Regions from separate parts of the Arthrobacter sp. 01T428 genome, predicted to be linked through region 3. Evidence: riboswitches for the same ligand, from Rfam matches in the RefSeq annotation. Region 3 holds a riboswitch; each other region holds the start of a gene.
What was found. Region 3 has a riboswitch for cyclic di-AMP ahead of AC1DJB_RS05565 (NlpC/P60 family protein). Riboswitches for the same ligand answer to the same signal wherever they lie in the genome.
Positions count from the first base shown of each region.

Region 1: it holds a riboswitch for cyclic di-AMP, as region 3 does, so the genes downstream of both, AC1DJB_RS07430 (aggregation-promoting factor C-terminal-like domain-containing protein) here and AC1DJB_RS05565 (NlpC/P60 family protein) in region 3, are expected to answer to the same signal.
Region 2: it holds a riboswitch for cyclic di-AMP, as region 3 does, so the genes downstream of both, AC1DJB_RS14045 (hypothetical protein) here and AC1DJB_RS05565 (NlpC/P60 family protein) in region 3, are expected to answer to the same signal.

Region 1 is NZ_JBFTPW010000004.1:158,558-163,906, forward strand. It holds gene AC1DJB_RS07425 (bifunctional glycosyltransferase family 2/GtrA family protein) at 1-1,286, opposite strand, end outside; gene AC1DJB_RS07430 (aggregation-promoting factor C-terminal-like domain-containing protein) at 1,447-2,184, opposite strand; cyclic di-AMP (ydaO/yuaA leader) riboswitch at 2,187-2,360, opposite strand; gene AC1DJB_RS07435 (sensor histidine kinase) at 2,525-4,003, opposite strand; gene AC1DJB_RS07440 (response regulator transcription factor) at 4,016-4,756, opposite strand; gene AC1DJB_RS07445 (hypothetical protein) at 4,972-5,349, shown strand, end outside.
Region 2 is NZ_JBFTPW010000011.1:104,663-110,011, reverse strand. It holds gene AC1DJB_RS14070 (acyl-CoA dehydrogenase family protein) at 1-598, opposite strand, end outside; gene AC1DJB_RS14065 (TetR/AcrR family transcriptional regulator) at 712-1,488, opposite strand; gene AC1DJB_RS14060 (helix-turn-helix domain-containing protein) at 1,549-1,944, shown strand; gene AC1DJB_RS14055 (TetR/AcrR family transcriptional regulator) at 1,950-2,570, opposite strand; gene AC1DJB_RS14050 (flavin-containing monooxygenase) at 2,641-3,735, shown strand; cyclic di-AMP (ydaO/yuaA leader) riboswitch at 3,820-3,965, shown strand; gene AC1DJB_RS14045 (hypothetical protein) at 3,968-5,095, shown strand; gene AC1DJB_RS14040 (PucR family transcriptional regulator) at 5,254-5,349, opposite strand, start outside.
Region 3 is NZ_JBFTPW010000003.1:50,667-56,015, forward strand. It holds gene AC1DJB_RS05545 (molybdopterin molybdotransferase MoeA) at 1-1,182, opposite strand, end outside; gene AC1DJB_RS05550 (DUF6457 domain-containing protein) at 1,179-1,466, opposite strand; gene mobA (molybdenum cofactor guanylyltransferase) at 1,498-2,127, opposite strand; gene AC1DJB_RS05560 (HNH endonuclease) at 2,165-2,665, opposite strand; gene AC1DJB_RS05565 (NlpC/P60 family protein) at 2,915-3,679, opposite strand; cyclic di-AMP (ydaO/yuaA leader) riboswitch at 3,685-3,851, opposite strand; gene AC1DJB_RS05570 (M23 family metallopeptidase) at 3,997-4,815, opposite strand; cyclic di-AMP (ydaO/yuaA leader) riboswitch at 4,818-5,025, opposite strand; gene AC1DJB_RS05575 (iron-dependent transcriptional repressor DtxR) at 5,151-5,349, opposite strand, start outside.

The DNA of each region.
Region 1 (5,349 bases), on a different contig from region 3:
CGGAACAACAGGAAGCGGACTGCCGTCGCGGCGAGGTTCGCTGCGACCACGGTGAGGAGCTCGCCCCAGCGGTCCGGCGTCGTCGTACTGTGCACCAAGGCGAGTGCCCCGGAGGTGAGTGCGAGGCCGATCCCGAAGACGATCAACCCCTCGAAGTGGTGCCGAACGGGATTGCCGCCCTGGATGCCGAAGGTGAAGCGACGGTTGGCGCCGGTGTTGGCGATGGCCGTAACGAGCAGCGCCAGGAAGTTCGCCAGCTGCGGGTCCATGAAGCCTCGGCAGAACAGGAAGATGAGCACATAGGCGAGGGTGGACGCAGCCCCAATCGCGGCGAACCGGACCAATTGCCCGAATAGGCTGCTGCGCGGGCTCTGCTCGGCAGTGCGGGACGACGCCGGGAGAGGCCCGCGTGCAAGTGCCGCCCGCAGTTCCGGAATCGGGATGCGTCCCGAGACGAGATCCCGGGTAAGCCGGACCATGCCGCGGATGTCGGCGAGGGCGGTCCGCACCACGTCGACGCTGGAATTGGGATCGTCGATCCAGTCGACGGGAACTTCGTGGACCCGGAGCCCGCAGCGTTCGGCGAGGACCAGGAGTTCGGTGTCGAAGAACCACGAGTTATCCATGGTGTGCGGGAGGATCTGCTGGGCGACGTCTGCCCGGATCGCTTTGAAGCCGCATTGGGCATCGCTGAAGCGGGCACCCATGAACGAGTGCAGCATCAAGTTGTAGCTGCGCGAAATGAACTCGCGTTTGGGGCCGCGGACGACCCGCGAGTTACGGGTCAGTCGGGTGCCGATGGCGAGGTCCGAATGGCCGGAGATCAGCGGCGCCAAAAGGGGCGCCAGTGCGGCGAGGTCAGTGGAAAGGTCAACGTCCATGTAAGCCAGAACGGGCGACGGCGATGCAAGCCACACCTTGCGAAGGGCGTTGCCGCGTCCCTTCTCGTCAAGGTGGACAACCGCGAGCTCAGGCAGTTCCCGGGCTACGCGCTCCGCGATTTTCAACGTGCCGTCCGTGCTCGCGTTGTCCGCCACGGTGATGCGGAAGCCATGCGGGAAGGATTCGCGCAAGTGGCCGTGAAGCCTGCGCAGGCACTCTTCGAGATCGCGTTCCTCGTTGAAGACGGGGATGGTGACGTCGAGGACGGGGATGGCGGTGTGGGTGTCCACGGGGGCGCGCCGCCCCGTGCCGCGCTGGATGGGAGTGCTGGGTTGGATGGGAAGGCCCGGCGGCACCACCGCGGGGTCCTTCAGGGTTCCGGAGGTGGATTCGATGAGCGTCATGTATCCAGAGTGCCGTTGCCGAATATGAAGGCTTTAGGCGGAACCTGTGACGTGGCTGTGGATGTGTGACCAGCGTGGCGCATCACTTGCCTGGCCAAGAAACGGAGAGGCCCGCCCCGGAAGGGACGGACCTCGACGTACTTTGTGGTTGGCTCTTGGCTTAGTACCAGTTGTGGGCCAAGTGGAAGGACCATGCCGCGGACGGCGATCCGTAGCGTTCCTTGATGTAGTTCAGGCCCCAGCGGATTTGCGTCTGGTAGTTGGTCTGCCAGTCGGCGCCTTCGGACGCCATCTTTTCGGCCGGCAGCGACTGCCCAATGCCGTAAGCGCCACTGGAGGCGTTGGTGGCAGTGGTGCGCCAATCCGATTCCTTGTTCCACAAGGTGATCAGGGCCGACATTTCGCCCTGGCCCCAACCGTAGGAGGGAAGGATGCTTGCGGCGTAGGCCTGGGCGCCGGAGGGATCATCGACGGCGACTGGTGCAGCCGGTGCCGCTGGAGCAGGGGGTGCAGCGGGTACGGCCGGTGCGGCAGCCTGGGGCGCGACGGCGGCTGGAGCGGGCGCGGCCGCCTGGCTTGGCGTCGACGCAGCGCTCGGCTTGGGGCTCGCGCTTGCGCTCGCCGACGGCGTGGCGGTGGCCGAAGGCGTGGCTGAGTGATCCACCGTGCGGGATTCGGACGTGCGGCTCATGTCCTGGGCGTTGATGGCTTGTCCGGCGGCCTGGGTGGCAGCGCCTGCGCCTAGGAACACGGCAACGACGCCGGCAACAACTGCCATGCGCTGGCCGGTGCCGAGGTTCGAGGCGGCTCGCCTCAGCGTGGAACGTGACTTGTTTCTCCGGGCAGGTTCGCCGCGGTGGCGCGCAACAGGGCGCGACTGATCCTTGGAATCAGACATGGTGATTGCCTCTCGACGCCTGCGGAGTTAGCTGTCGGATTCGGATGAGGTCATCCGGCCGTGGCCACAGCGGAACGTGGCGGCACGGCTTCACCCCTAGGGCTGGCTCAACATGAGCGCTTGCCCGGAGACCTGGGTCCCCCGTCTCTGCCTGGACTGTTGGGCACCGGGGAGTGGCAGAGCTCGGCGCCTACCCGGCGGTGGCCGGAATGATCCAGCGCACCTATTCGACGGTACAGGAGGATCCAGCTTAAGTCACATTTAGGTAACGGAGATCACGACGCCGGTGCGTCGACTTGCGCGCGCCGGGCACCGGCGTCGTACTCTTCTGGTTCGCCCGTCAGGCCGGGGCAGTCCTGAGCGCCGGGAGCCGCACCGCGAACTCCGTCCGGCCAGGCCGCGACGCCACTTCGACCGTGCCGCCGTGCGCCTGAACGATGGATTCCACAATGGACAAGCCGAGGCCGGAGGTGCCCTCGGAGCCGGACCGGGCGGCGTCGGCACGGGCAAAGCGGGAGAAGATCCTGCCCTGGAATTCAGGCGGGATGCCCGGGCCGTTGTCGGTCACGGTCACCACGGCGCTGCCATCGGCGGAGCGCATCACGCCCGTGACCACGGTGGTTCCCGCCTCGGTGTGCTTGCGGGCGTTGGAGAGCAGATTCGCCAAAACCTGGTGGAGTTGGGTGGTGTCGCCGCGGACCGTGAGGGGCTCATCCGGGAGCTTGAGCTGCCAGATGTGCTCGGGGGCCATGACTTTCTCGTCGCTGACGGTCTCGATCACCAACTGCGTGAGGTCCACATCGGTGAATTCCGGGGCCTTCCCTTCGTCCAACCGGGCCAAGAGAAGGAGGTCCTCCACGAGGGTGGTCATGCGTTCGGACTGGCTCTGCACCCGGCCCAGCGACTTGCGCCCGTCTTCGGTGAACGTCTCGGTCATGCGCAAGAGTTCGGTGTAGCCGCGGATGGCGGTCAGCGGAGTGCGTAGTTCGTGCGACGCATCCGCGACGAACTGGCGCACCTTGGTTTCGCTTTGCTGGCGGGCCTCGAGGGCGCTCGAGACGTTGTCCAGCATCAGGTTCAAAGCATGGCCGACGCTTCCCACTTCGGTGCTCGGATGGGCCGCCGACGCCGGAACACGCACCGCGAGGGCCACTTCACCGGCGTCGAGCGGAAGTTTCGACACCTTGGTGGCGACGTCGGAGAGTTGCTCCAAAGGCCGCATGGTACGGCGGATCAGCACGGTTCCGGCCAGCCCGATCAGGACCAGTCCGCCCAAGGAGACCAGCACCATGGTCCAGACGAGGGAGGCCTCGGTGTCCTCTTTCGAGGCGAGAGGGAGACCTGTGATGACAACATCGCCGTATGGAGTTTCGGTGGCCACCAGCCGGTAGCCGCCAGTGGACAGCGTGCGATCAACCGGGCGGCCATCGGACGGGAGCGCCGACAGGATTCGGGCGTCGCTGGGCGACAACGGCGCACGTGTGGCATCGGAGGACAAGAAGCCGGCATCGCTGCTCACCTGGCCTGCAAGGATGCGTGCATTGAGCGTGCCGATGCTCTGGCCGCGGGGGTCCAGCGGGTCCGGACGGCCGCCAGGGTTGCCTTGCGGCGGGCGGCCGTGGGAGGCCTGCATCAATTGCTGATCGAGCTGCTTCGTGAGGAACACATCCATGGAGGCATAGCTGACCACCCCGACTGCACCGCAGATGGCCACAAGGAGTGCCATGGAGAGAAGGATCAAGCGCGTGCGCAAGTGCCAGGTTGAAGGATTGAACCAGCTATGGTCGGTCTGGCGGGGGATACCCGAGAGTGCGGACATTCGGCGCCCCGGCTATTCGGCAGGCTTGATGACGTAGCCTGCTCCGCGCACCGTGTGGATCATGGGCGGGTGGTTGGCCTCGATCTTCTTGCGCAGGTATGAGATGTAAAGCTCCACGATGTTGGCTTGGCCGCCGAAATCGTAGTCCCACACGCGGTCCAGGATCTGGGCCTTGCTGACCACGCGCTTGGGGTTCTCCATGAGGTAGCGCAGGAGCTCGAACTGGGTCGCCGTGAGCGGGATGTCCTCGCCGCCGCGGGTAACTTCACGCGTGTCGACGTTCAGGGTCAAGTCGCCCACCACCAGCTCGGCGGTGTCCATCGCGGCCACCCCCGAGCGTTGGACCAGACGGTGCAGGCGCAACAGGACTTCCTCCATGCTGAAGGGCTTGGTGACATAATCGTCGCCGCCGGCGGCCAACCCGACGATGCGGTCCTGTACGTCGTCCTTGGCGGTGAGGAAGAGCGCAGGCACCTCCGGCGCAAAGGCGCGGATCCTGCCGAGCAGCTCGACGCCGTCGAACCCTGGAAGCATCACATCCAGCACCAGGACGTCCGGTCGGAAGTCCTTGGCGAGCTTTACCGCGGCGGGACCGTCGCCCGCCACCGCCACCGACCAGCCCGCCATGCGGAGGCCCATGCTCATGAGCTCGGCGAGGCTGGGTTCGTCGTCAACCACAAGGGCACGGATGGGGGAACCGTCCGGGTGGCTGAGTTGCGGAAGGTTGTTGGTCATGGAGTGCGAGGATGCCATGGGACAACTCTCCAATCTGCCGGTTTGCCAGTGCTTTGCCGTTGCTGTGAGCACCCTGTGAGTCCCAGCCTAGCCACCTGTCCGGAGGTTGTGGCGGTTCTGCAGGTCACAGGGAAGCCTTCAGTTCGACACAGCCAACGCACAGCAAAGCGGCTGACGCTGTTTGGGACAAGAACAATCACGACCAAACAGTCTCGATTTCGATGGAGAACACCATGGATCAGCAAAACAACCCCTCCGTACCTGGTTCCGAGCCGGAGAACGGACACCCGCAGCCGGTGATCCGCCCCCTTGATGATTCTGCGCAGGCTGGTGCCGGGCAGCCGGCCGCCGGGTGGGGTGCTCCGCAGCCGCCGGCGAACCAGCAGCCGGCCGCCGGGTGGGGTGCTCCGCAGCAATACAACGCCGGACAGCCCCGACCTTCCTTTTTCAAGAATTGGAGCCTGAAGAAGGGGCTCATTGTTGGCGGCGTCGCGGTGGTGGTCGCTGCTGCGGCAGGAGCCGGTGCATATGCCGCCGGCAACGGGACCGCGGCCGCGGATACCACCAACGCGCAGGGACCTGGGGCCGGGCAGAACGGCCAGGGCGGATTC
Region 2 (5,349 bases), on a different contig from region 3:
AGCCGTTGCCGATCCATTTCTTTTCACCGTTGAGCACATAGCCGCCATCGACGGCGGTCGCAGTCGTCTCGAGTCCCACCGAATCGGAACCGTGCGCGGGCTCGGTCAAGGCGAAAGCGCCATATTCCTCGGCGCGGGAAAGCACGGGAAGCCAACGGTCCTGCTGCTCTGGGGAACCGCATTCCGCCACGGACCGCAAAGCCAAGCCGCCCTGGACAGCGACCACCGTGCCGATGGAGCCGTCCCCGCGGCTCAGTTCCATGGTGACCAGTCCGGCGGCGGTTTTGCTCATGGCCGGGAACCCGTCGACGTTGATTCCGTCGCGCAGCAGATCAAGTTCACCCAGGCGCTTCACCAGATGGAGCGGATACTCCGCGCGCTCCCAGTACCCCGCGATGACCGGGAGCACGTCGTCCTGGACAAAGGTCCGCGCGCGGTCCCAGTAGGCGCGGTCTTCGCGGCTAACGTCCTTGAAGACGGAGGCCGGGTCCGGGTCCAGGGATTCGTTCAGGACATACTCGGGCTCCATGGTGCCAGCCGGAAAAGCTGCGCCGACCGGGAATATGGCATCCAGTTCCTCGGAAGCGCTGTTGGACATCGTCGTCATGGGGGATCCTCGCTCGGGGTTGCGATCTACGACTCCCAGCATGCGCTGACACTCAGTTTCATGTCAAGGAACTCAGTTCCAACCATGGACTCTGCTGGATCGAACTAAGCCAGCGCGTCCCGAACCGCTTGAATGATCTCTTCCGTACCCGCTGCCGGATCGAGGACAGCAACCACGACGGCGGGACGGCCGCCTTGCGCGGACGCAGCACCGGCTGCGTCGCTACCCGCCTCGCCGGTTGAAACACGGGCGAACGTGTCCGCCAACGCGCCCAATTCACGCCCGAGCCTGGTGGCCAACTCCCCGGCTTCAGCTTCCCGCCCGTCGCGCTCCGCGCCCGTGACGCGCTCCGCATCCGCCTCGCGTTCGCCAGCAGAAACCGCCCGCAGCCATTGGCGCAGGACGCTGTTGTGCACAGCAACCACCGAAGCGGCAAAGGCCACGGCCGTGACCTCGCGGCTTTCGCCCTCGGGCAACGCGGAAAGAAGATGATTCCGGAAAGCCCGTTGATAGCGATGCGTCATGACAAGTTCACGATCACGAAGGGCCGGCACTTGATGCAGAAGCTCGTAGCGGGCGAGGGAGGTTCTCCAGTTGCCCACATGGTGGCCAAAAACCAAGAGCGCGGCATCCACGACGGCACGCAACGGATCCGCCGTCGTCCGCGCAAGGAGGTCCTGGACCCGCGCCAGAATACGGTCGTGATCAGCGAAAACAATGTCCTCTTTGGAGCCGAACTTGCGGAAAAACGTGCTCCGGCTGATCCCTGCGGCATCGGCAAGGTCGTCCACGGAGGTCGCGTCATAGCCTTGCCGCACCAGTAGATCGATTGCCGCGGCCACGGCGAGCGCGGGATCCGGATTGGCGGGGTAGTTGACCATAGGCGTGAATCTAACACGGCGGCGTAACCGCACAGCCTTGAGCGCGACTAGGCTTCTGCCATGGCATTGATAGCTCCCCGCGTGACGCCTGGCTTGCCCGCGGACGACGCCCGTAACCTGGCGCGCTCACTCCAGGACAGCAACGACATCACCGTCTTCGTGGATGGCACGGTCCACCGGCTGCCGGATGAGGCGAGGGACGCCGTCGTCGACCTCCTTGGCAGGCTGGGCCGAGGTGAAGCTGTGACGGTGAGCAGCGTCGAGGAAATGCTCACGACGTCGAGGGCGGCCGAACTCGCGGGAATCTCGCACACCTACCTGCGGAACATGACTGACCGTGGCGAAATCCCGGTGGAATACCGCGGCACGCATCGGCGCATCAGGCTCGCGGACATCATGACGTGGCTGGAAACCCAGAAGAAGACGGCCGCGGCGGAAGAGGAAAGCAACAAGTAGAAAAGCTACGCGAGGGCCGCCTTGAGCGCAGCGTGGACCCAATCCCGGTAGCGGTCCAATCCCCAGGCGAAGTCCAGCACGAGTGACCGGTAGGTGTCCGGATGACCCACCGACCAGATCACGGCAGCGGCTTGCTCGTCGCTCATGCCGGAGCTCAGTGCCCCGCGCCGCCTGAGCGCGGCCGCAGCTTCCGCATAGTTCCGTAGCCGGGTTTCGGCCCGGTCCCGCTCCACTTTTGCGGCTTCGGCGTCGACGGCGGAGGCCTGCCGCATGACGGTGAACAATTGGGTGCTCCGCGGATTCACCTCGGCAAACCAGTCGGCCAACAGCGCCAGGACCGCTCCGGCGTCGGCGGCTGCGGCAGTCCGCTCGCGCATGGTCTCCGGCACGGAACGGGGAGCATCCGGACCCGCCGCCGTCGCGTCGACCACGGCCGAGAGCAGCGCAGCCTTGTTGCCCACGGAGTTGTAGATGGTCTGGACGGCCACACCTGCTTGCTCGGCAACGGCCCCGATAGTGGTGGCCACATACCCTTTGCTCAGAAACAGCTGACGGGCGGCCTCCACCACGGCAGCTTTGGTTGCGACAGCTTGAGCTAAGCGCCTGTCATTGTGCCGGATTTCCACGAAAAAAGAATAGCATTCCAGTGACTGGAATGCTATTCTAATCACCTCGGACACCTCAGGAGGCTTCGCGATGGACAGCAATGAGGCAGTGAACACGGTAATTGTGGGCGCAGGGCAGGCGGGGCTCGCCACCGGATACCACCTGAAGAAACACCTGCAAGATTTCCTCATCCTGGACTCGCAGGCCCGCGTCGGCGACGTGTGGCGGAGCCGATGGGATTCCTTGCGCCTCTTCACCCCGGCGCAGCACGATTCCCTTCCCGGCCTGCCATTTCCAGCCGCCCGGGGGACCTTTCCCGGCAAAGACGCCATGGCCGAATACCTCGAGAATTACGCCACGAACTGGGAACTCCCGGTACGCCATGGCGCCCGCGTCGTCGGCATCGAGCGGGAGGACGGCCGGTTCCGGGTGCAGTCGAGCGCCGGGTCGATCCTGGCGAGAAACGTTGTTGTTGCCACGGGCCCGAATACACAGCCACGGGTCCCGGCGTTCGCCAGGGATCTCGATCCAGGCATCCACCAACTGCACGGAGCGGAATACTCCAACCCGGACTCAATTCCGCCCGGAGATGTCCTGGTGGTCGGCTCCGGCACCTCCGGCGTCGAAATCGCCCTGGAGCTCGCACCCACGCACCGCACCTACATCGCAGGAAACCCTCCGTTCCACATTCCGGGCCCCGTGACGCGATACGCCGGCGGGCTTTGGTGGCTCTTCATCCACAAGGTGCTGAACAGATCCACCCCTATCGGCCGCAAGGTCGCGCTCGGGTTCACCCAGCACGGCGCGCCACTGATCCGGACCTCAACGCGGGAGCTCGACGCCGCGGGAGTCACCCGCCTACCACGCCTGAAGGGCACGCGCGATGGCCAACCCCTGACCGATGAAGGCCACGCGATACCGGTGTCCACGGTCATCTGGGCTACTGGTTACCAACCGGACTTTGGCTGGATCCAAGGACTTCCCACGGATGGGGACGGCTGGCCGCTCACCCTCCGGGGCGCCGTAGAACAACTCCCAGGACTGTTCTTTGCGGGCATGCCCTTCCAATACGGGTTGACCTCCGGCCTCGTGGGCGGGGTCGGCCGCGACGCCGAACACGTCGCGGGACTCATCGCCGGCCAGGCCGGGCAAAAACGGGTCACCGCGCCCGTTATTCAAATGTGACTTTGCATGCCGGCTGTTGTAACGTCGAGGGGCGACCCAGTCCCCAACCGGGCCGCTTCCGGGTTGACGCCGAGCTCTGCCGCAACCCGGAATCCGCCAGACCCGCGGCAGAGACGGGGGACCCAGAGTCTCCGGGCCCACTTCAGGCCCTTGGGGTGAAGCCGCCACGCGCGGCCGGACGGCCTCGTCCGAACCCGACAGCTAACCTCGAAGGCGTTGAGAGGCAATCACCATGTCCCCAACCATGGATCAGCCTCGCCGTGCCCAAGTGGCGGGCGAGAGCACCAAACCAACCGGACGTCGTCGGGCCACAGACAGCGAACCGTTCATCGCTGCGCCGGCTTCCGAACCTTTGAGTTCGACGGCGGCACCCACCACCGCCGCAACCCCGACGACGGCGGCACCCACCACGCGCGCGGCCGCCCGGGCGGCCGAACGGAAGCGGGCCTCAGAAGCCAGCGAAACTGCGGCCATTCAAACAGTGCCTGCCGCGGCGACAGAACCTGCCACCGCGGCCATACCGGCTGTCGCTGCCGAGACCGCGGCTCCTGCGACAGCTGAGCCGGCCACTGCGGCCATACCGACGGTGTCTGCTGCGACCTTGGCTCGCGCGACAGCAGAGTCGGCCAAAACCGAGCACGCAGCCACAACGGCACTTCCCGCGGCAACCCGCGCCGGCGCCGGTCCGGCGACCCTTACCGGTTCCTCCTTCAGCCGTGAACCACACGCCGTCCTCAAGAAGGCCGCCGCCGTCCGGACGATGAGCAACCGAATGGCAGTGGTGACAGGTGCCCTAGGCATCTTGTTGGCCGCCGGCTCCCTGGGACAAGCCCTCGAGTTGCCCTTCTTCGGCCAGGAATCCCGTGCCCAGGACGCTGCCAGCGCAGACAGCCAGGACTCCACGCAATCCGGCGCTCCTTCCACGACGCCAAGCACCTCCCCCAGCGCTGCGGAATCACCTTCGGCAGCTACCCCGAGCGCCAAGTCCGGCCAGGCCGGGGACCCGGCGCAGCATTCGCCGCAAGGACCGGTAGCTGTCGAATCGTCGAGCGTCCCTGCACCGTCGATCTCCGTTCAGGTTCCTGCCCTCCCGTCAGCGCTGCCCCCAAGCCTCACCCCGGCGCCTGTTCCTTCCACCCCGGTTCCGGCCCAGCCTGCGCCGGCTCCCAGCCCCGGTCCGACCGGACCCGCTAGCCCAACCCCGACACCGGATCCGACGGATCCAGCGTCTCCGACTCCCGCACCCACAGGTTCTTGGAAGCCACGGACCCCGGCCAGCCCCACACCGACGCCACCGCCTACCCAACCGGGCGTCGATCTTGGGTCGATTCTGGACGCAGCAACCAAGGCACTGCAGTGAGGATGGGAGGGCATCGAGCATTTGCCGTCGAGTGGCACGGACGATGCTGCCGGAACACCTGGACGCAGATGATTCAGCACCGCCCGGACCGCTGGCGCTGCAGCCTTCAGTTGAGGCAGTTCAACAAGTAGGCCAGCGCGGTTTCCGGTACCTGCGCTTCAAATCCGCGGTCGGCCAGCCCAGCGGCGCGCCTTGAGCGTTGCGTGGAGTTCGAGCCGGGTGGCGCCATTCAGCGGATCCGCTCCGATAAGCTG
Region 3 (5,349 bases):
TCCAAGTTGTACGCCGTGCGGCGGCACCACCATGATTCCGTCCGCACTGGCGAGGCCGCGCATCATCCCGGGCCCCGCGTGCTGGGCCGGCGACGCCAAGCCGTACACAAACCTGAAGGGAAACAAGCGCGTGCGCCCGGGATCGGCGTCGAGCATTGCACCGCAAGGAACCTCGCCCACCTCGGGCAGTGTTCCGTGACCCAGACCCGCGAGGAGCGGCGCGCCGATCGTGAAGAGGACCATCATGGCCGCGAGCGGATTGCCTGGGAGGCCCAGCACGAAGCGACCGTCCGGCAACTCGGCCAAAACGCCGGGATGTCCCGGACGCATCGCAATTCCATCAATCAGCAAGCGGCCACCCAGCTCCGCAATGGCCCGACGGAAGTGGTCCGTCCCCGAACGGCCGGTACCCCCGGTGGTGATGACGACGTCGGCGGGTGGCGCGTCCGGCGACAGCTCACCTTCCTCAAGGGCCGAGAGCCATTCGTCATAGGAGTCGCCCACCTTGATTTGCTCGCCGCGAATGCCGCCAAGGAGCTCGACGACGGCGCCAAGCTGGGGACCGAAAGTATCCCTCACGCGCCCGGGGGCCGGGACACCCGCGGTCACCACCTCGGCGCCGGTCAGCACCATTTTCACGAGGGGCTTGCCCAGGACGTCCAGTTCATCACGTCCGGCCAGGGCGGCCAGGGCGAGATGGGCCGGGTTCAGGACGACGCCTGATTTGATCAGCAGCTCGCCCGCCGCGGCTTCTTCTCCCGCGTCGCGGATGTGTTGCCCGTTGCGCGGTTCGCCGGGCTTCGCGTTCCCGCCGAGCGCGAGCAGTGGTAAGCCGTCTTCGTCCGTGGTCAGGACCCCGCTCTCCCTCCGCAGAACGGCCTTGGCCCCGGGCGGGATCAGGCCACCCGTGGCGATCGGGCTGGCTTGGTGCGGTGCCAGCCGATGGCCGGGTTCGGCGAGGATCCATGGACCGCTGCCGTTGACTGCCCAGCCATCCATCGCGGAGGACGCGTAGTGCGGCAGGTCCTGCAAGGCGTGGACATCCGAGGCCAGGGTCCTGCCGATGGCGTCCTTCAGGGCAACGGGTGCGGCGGGAATGGGCGTGGCGCTATCGAAGGCAAGTTGCCGCGCCTCGGCCCACAAGTGGTCGGCATGCGGGACATGCCCGGGGGCTTCCGTCATCCGGCGTCGGTTCCGGGGTTCGTATAGTCCTTCGCGAGCGTGCGTGCCAGGCCCAGGGCTGCATCCATCGACGCAGATTGAGTGGCTTGTCCCGAGCCCGAGGCAAGCCCGGCCGCAAAGCCCGCAATGAAGGTTGTCAAAGGAGCCGCCGGCCGGACCACCGAATGGGCTGCAACGCCCGCCAGGGACAGGATCTCGTTGATGTCGATCTCGACGTCGTCCAACTCATACGCTTGCAGCAGGCTCCTGCACCATTCCTCGAGCGTTTCTTCCTGGCTCTTCACGATCCGCCTCCACTGTCCGGTACAGCTGTTGTCACGGCAGGTCGCCGTCCACTCCAAGCGCCGCGGCGTCATCCCAGGTATCCACGTCATCGGTGGACCCTGCGGGGACAGGCACGGCCTGCAGATCAAGCCTAGCAAGCAGGCGGAAAACCGCGGCGTTGACCAGGCCACGTTCTTCTCCGGCAGCTTGCACTTCGCGCTGCAAAGCAGATACGCGGTAGATCCCGAGCAGCGGCTGCTTCCTACCGTCGCCGGATACGGACATGGCCCCGTCCGTGTCCTGGTGGCCTGCAACTTCCCGGAGCAGGACCGGAACCGCGGCGGCGGCCAGGGGCATATCGCAGGCCAGGACGAGAACCCAGGGCGCGTGCTTCGTGGACGGCTCCTCGCCGTCTTGCGTTTCGCCTCCGTGCCCCAGGGCGAGGAGTCCGGCGGCGATCGCGGCTGCGGGTCCGGCGAAGGGCGGCTCCTCCCGCGCGGTCAATGTGCCGTCCGGCAGAGTGCCGGGATCCGGGCCGACGACGACGACGCTTCCCGCACCGCGTGCGGCCGCCACGGCGCGCTCAAGGAGTGTGGCGCCGTCGTATCTCAACTGGGCTTTGGGCACGCCGCCGAGGCGGGAGGACTTGCCACCCGCCAATATCACCGCATCAAAGTCCACCCGCCCAGATTACCCGGGAAGCGGGCTCAATTCCGGTTCAGGCCGCCGACTCGGGCAGGAGGAAGGGATCCCATGCGGGCGCAGGTTTCTCAAGCTCCTTGATTTGCCAGATAGTCCCGGTGGGCGCCGCCGGAGTGAACCTCAGTTTCCAGCCCATCTCGGCTGGGGTGTGGTCACTCTTGGCGTTGTTGCAGCGCAAGCACGCTGCCACCAGGTTTTCCCAGGAATCCGCGCCGCCCCTGGATTTGGGGTGGACGTGGTCAATGGTGTGCGCTGCTTTCCCGCAGTAGGCGCAACGGTGACCGTCACGGCGCAAGACGCCGCGGCGTGTGACCGCCGTGATGGTGTTGTACCTTGGCCGGATGTAGCGATTGAGCAGAATCACGGAAGGACGTCCGAGAATCTCTTGTGGCCCGACGACAGGCTCGTCGCCTTCGGCCACTACGCTCGCTTTTCCGGTGAGCACAAGGACCAGCGCCCGGCGGAAGGTTACTACCGCCAGCGGTTCATATCCAGCATTCAGAACGAGTGTGCGCATGCACGTACCTCTTCACGGCCGCACCCGTCAGGGGCGCGAGGGCCGGCTGCCCTCTGCATGTACGGGCTGTGGATCGACAACCTAAGAGTAAACACCAGAAGGCCAGATCAACGAATCCATGCGGCGGTTCCAGCGCAGTGTCGGTCAAAGTTCATGTGCCGGACACGTAAGCGCACGCTCGTTAAAACAGGACATCCCCACCGGCGGACCAGCGGGGATGTTCCAGTGAAGCTATGTAACCGGGGCTATTTAGCCACCAACGCGGATGAAGACGGGGCCGGAGCCGACATTGACGCTGTAAAGGGCGGTGGTGCCACCGTTCCAGCCGCCGTGGACTGCCATGCCGTTGCCGACGTAAACAGCGATGTGGGCCATGCCCATGCCACCGTTCTGGTAGTAGACCAGGTCTCCCGGCTGCGCTTCAGCAGCGCTGACCGTACGGCCAAGGGAGAGGTAGTCTGCCGGCCAGCCGTGGAAGTTGATGCCAACAGCGGCCAGGGAGTTCGAGGCCAGGGCAGTGCAGTCCTGGGCAACGCCAAGCTGAGCGTAAGCTGCGGCAGCAATCGCTGCGCCCTTGCCGCTGGCAACCTTCGTGGCGGGCGAAACAGCAGCGGTCACAGAAAGCGTCGAGGAGCCGGTAGCGGCACCCGTGGCAGCCTGCGAAGCCGGAGCGGCTTCCTGGGTGGCAACCGGAGCTGCGACAACCGGAGCAGCTTCGGTGGAAACCACCGGGCGTTCGTACTTGATGGCGACGGAGGAGTCGGCCGAAATGCTGGCTTGGGCGATGGACTGGACTTCCAGGGCGGAGGTCGAAGTGGACTCGCGGGGAACGTTGGTTTCTGCAGCGTTGGCTGCGATACCGCTAGTGAGCACCAGACCGGAAGCAGCTGCGATAACGGCTGCCTGACGGCCTACGCCACCGGCGTTGCTGCCGACAGTCTTAGCGATAACGGCAAGCGAGTTGGTCTTGGTGACCGCGGCACGGTGGCGCGCAACAGTAGAGCGTGAAGACACGTTAAGAGGCCTCTCCCTATGCCCGCGAGGTAAGCTGTCGGATTCGGATGGGAGTCATCCGGCCACACTCCTCCCTCTCGGAAGTCGTGCGACTTAACCCCAAGGCCATCGGTGAAGATGACCAAAAGTGGGTCCCCCGCCTCTGCCAGACGATGTTTTGCGAACGGAACCTCGGGCAGTGGCAGAGCTAGGCAATCCACCCGAGTGCATCAACTCTCTAAAAGTTGATGCGAGTTAGACGGTACATGAGTTTTGGCTGAATGTCACATTCAGGTCACGGAGCGTGACAAGCATGCGAGAGACTTCCATCGGATTGGCTACAGCCAGCCCAGGGGGTCAACGACGTCGCCGTTGACCATGACTTCAAAGTGGAGGTGGCAGCCCGTGGAGGCGCCCGTAGTGCCGCTCAATGCGATGACATCGCCTCGGCCAACCGTTTGGCCCACCTGGACGTTGAACGACGACAAATGGTTGTACGTGGTTTCCAGGCCGTTGCCATGGTCCACCACAATGCGGTTTCCGCCGCCATACGGATGCCAGCCGGCGAAGGTGACCTTGCCGGCCGCGGCAGCATGGACCTGGGTGCCGCACTGGGCCACGAAGTCCTGGCCGCGGTGGAACTCCCCCAAACCGCCCGTGATGGGATTCACGCGGTAGCCGAAAGGCGAGGCCGTGGTCAGGGTGTCCAGGGGCGCCCCCAGGGTGCCCTTGGAGGACGAGGTCTTGATGGTGCCGACGGACTGTGCGCTCAAGAGCTGCTTGAGCTTGCTGTCCGGATCCGCAGTGGTTGACACTGCGGCACGGCTGAAGTCGATCGTGGCGCTTGCCGCGGCAGGAATCTCGGGCTGGGTGCCCACAGCCGAGGCGGCCTGGCTTGAATCCGCCGTGGCCGTCATGGCGCCGGTGCCCGGCATAGCGACTGTCAGGATGAGGCCCGTCGTGGCGAGGGCCACTCCGGCCTTCTGTCCCGCTCCGCTCGCGGCGGCGAATTCGGCCATCTGCCGCAAAGGACCCTTGCGGCGGCGAAGTTCGCGATGGGGATCGCGCGGCCGCTCGTGCTCGACGGCGCTTGTGCCCCGCAGCTCAGCAGTAGGACCGGACGCGCGCCTGCGGCCCCTGGTGTTCTGCGTGGTCAAGGTTTTCCTCTCTGGCAAGCCTGCGAAGTTAGCTGTCGGATTCGGGCCAGAGAGATCGTGGACCCGGTCCGCGCGAAGGGCACGAAACGCAAGGTACCCGGAGGGGCCTTGCGTTGTTTGCACTTCCGCTACGGACTTCACCCCAAGGCCGTCTTTCGACAGCCGATGGTGGTTCCTCCGTTTCTGCCAGTGAATGGACTAATCCACCTGATCCGCTGGCAGAACTCGGCTTCGGATCAGGTAACGCTTTGGTATCGGCGCCAGTATTTAACTATAGGGGATTAAGCCCCACGGTAATAATTTCGTTATCTTTGCGGGCGACCCCGCCGGGCCGGCTAGGCGACCGTGACAAACACGTGCGAGGCAACCTCAGGCGGCAGCTCCAGCGCGCCCTCGATATTAGGCACGCGAACGGAGATGTACTCCCCCACGCGCTCCAGGGACACCCTGGCGCCCGGGCGGATTCCGCCCTCGTCCAGCTGGACCAGAAGTTCCGGTTCCACCTGGATCGGTTCAGCCAGCCGGCTGACGGTG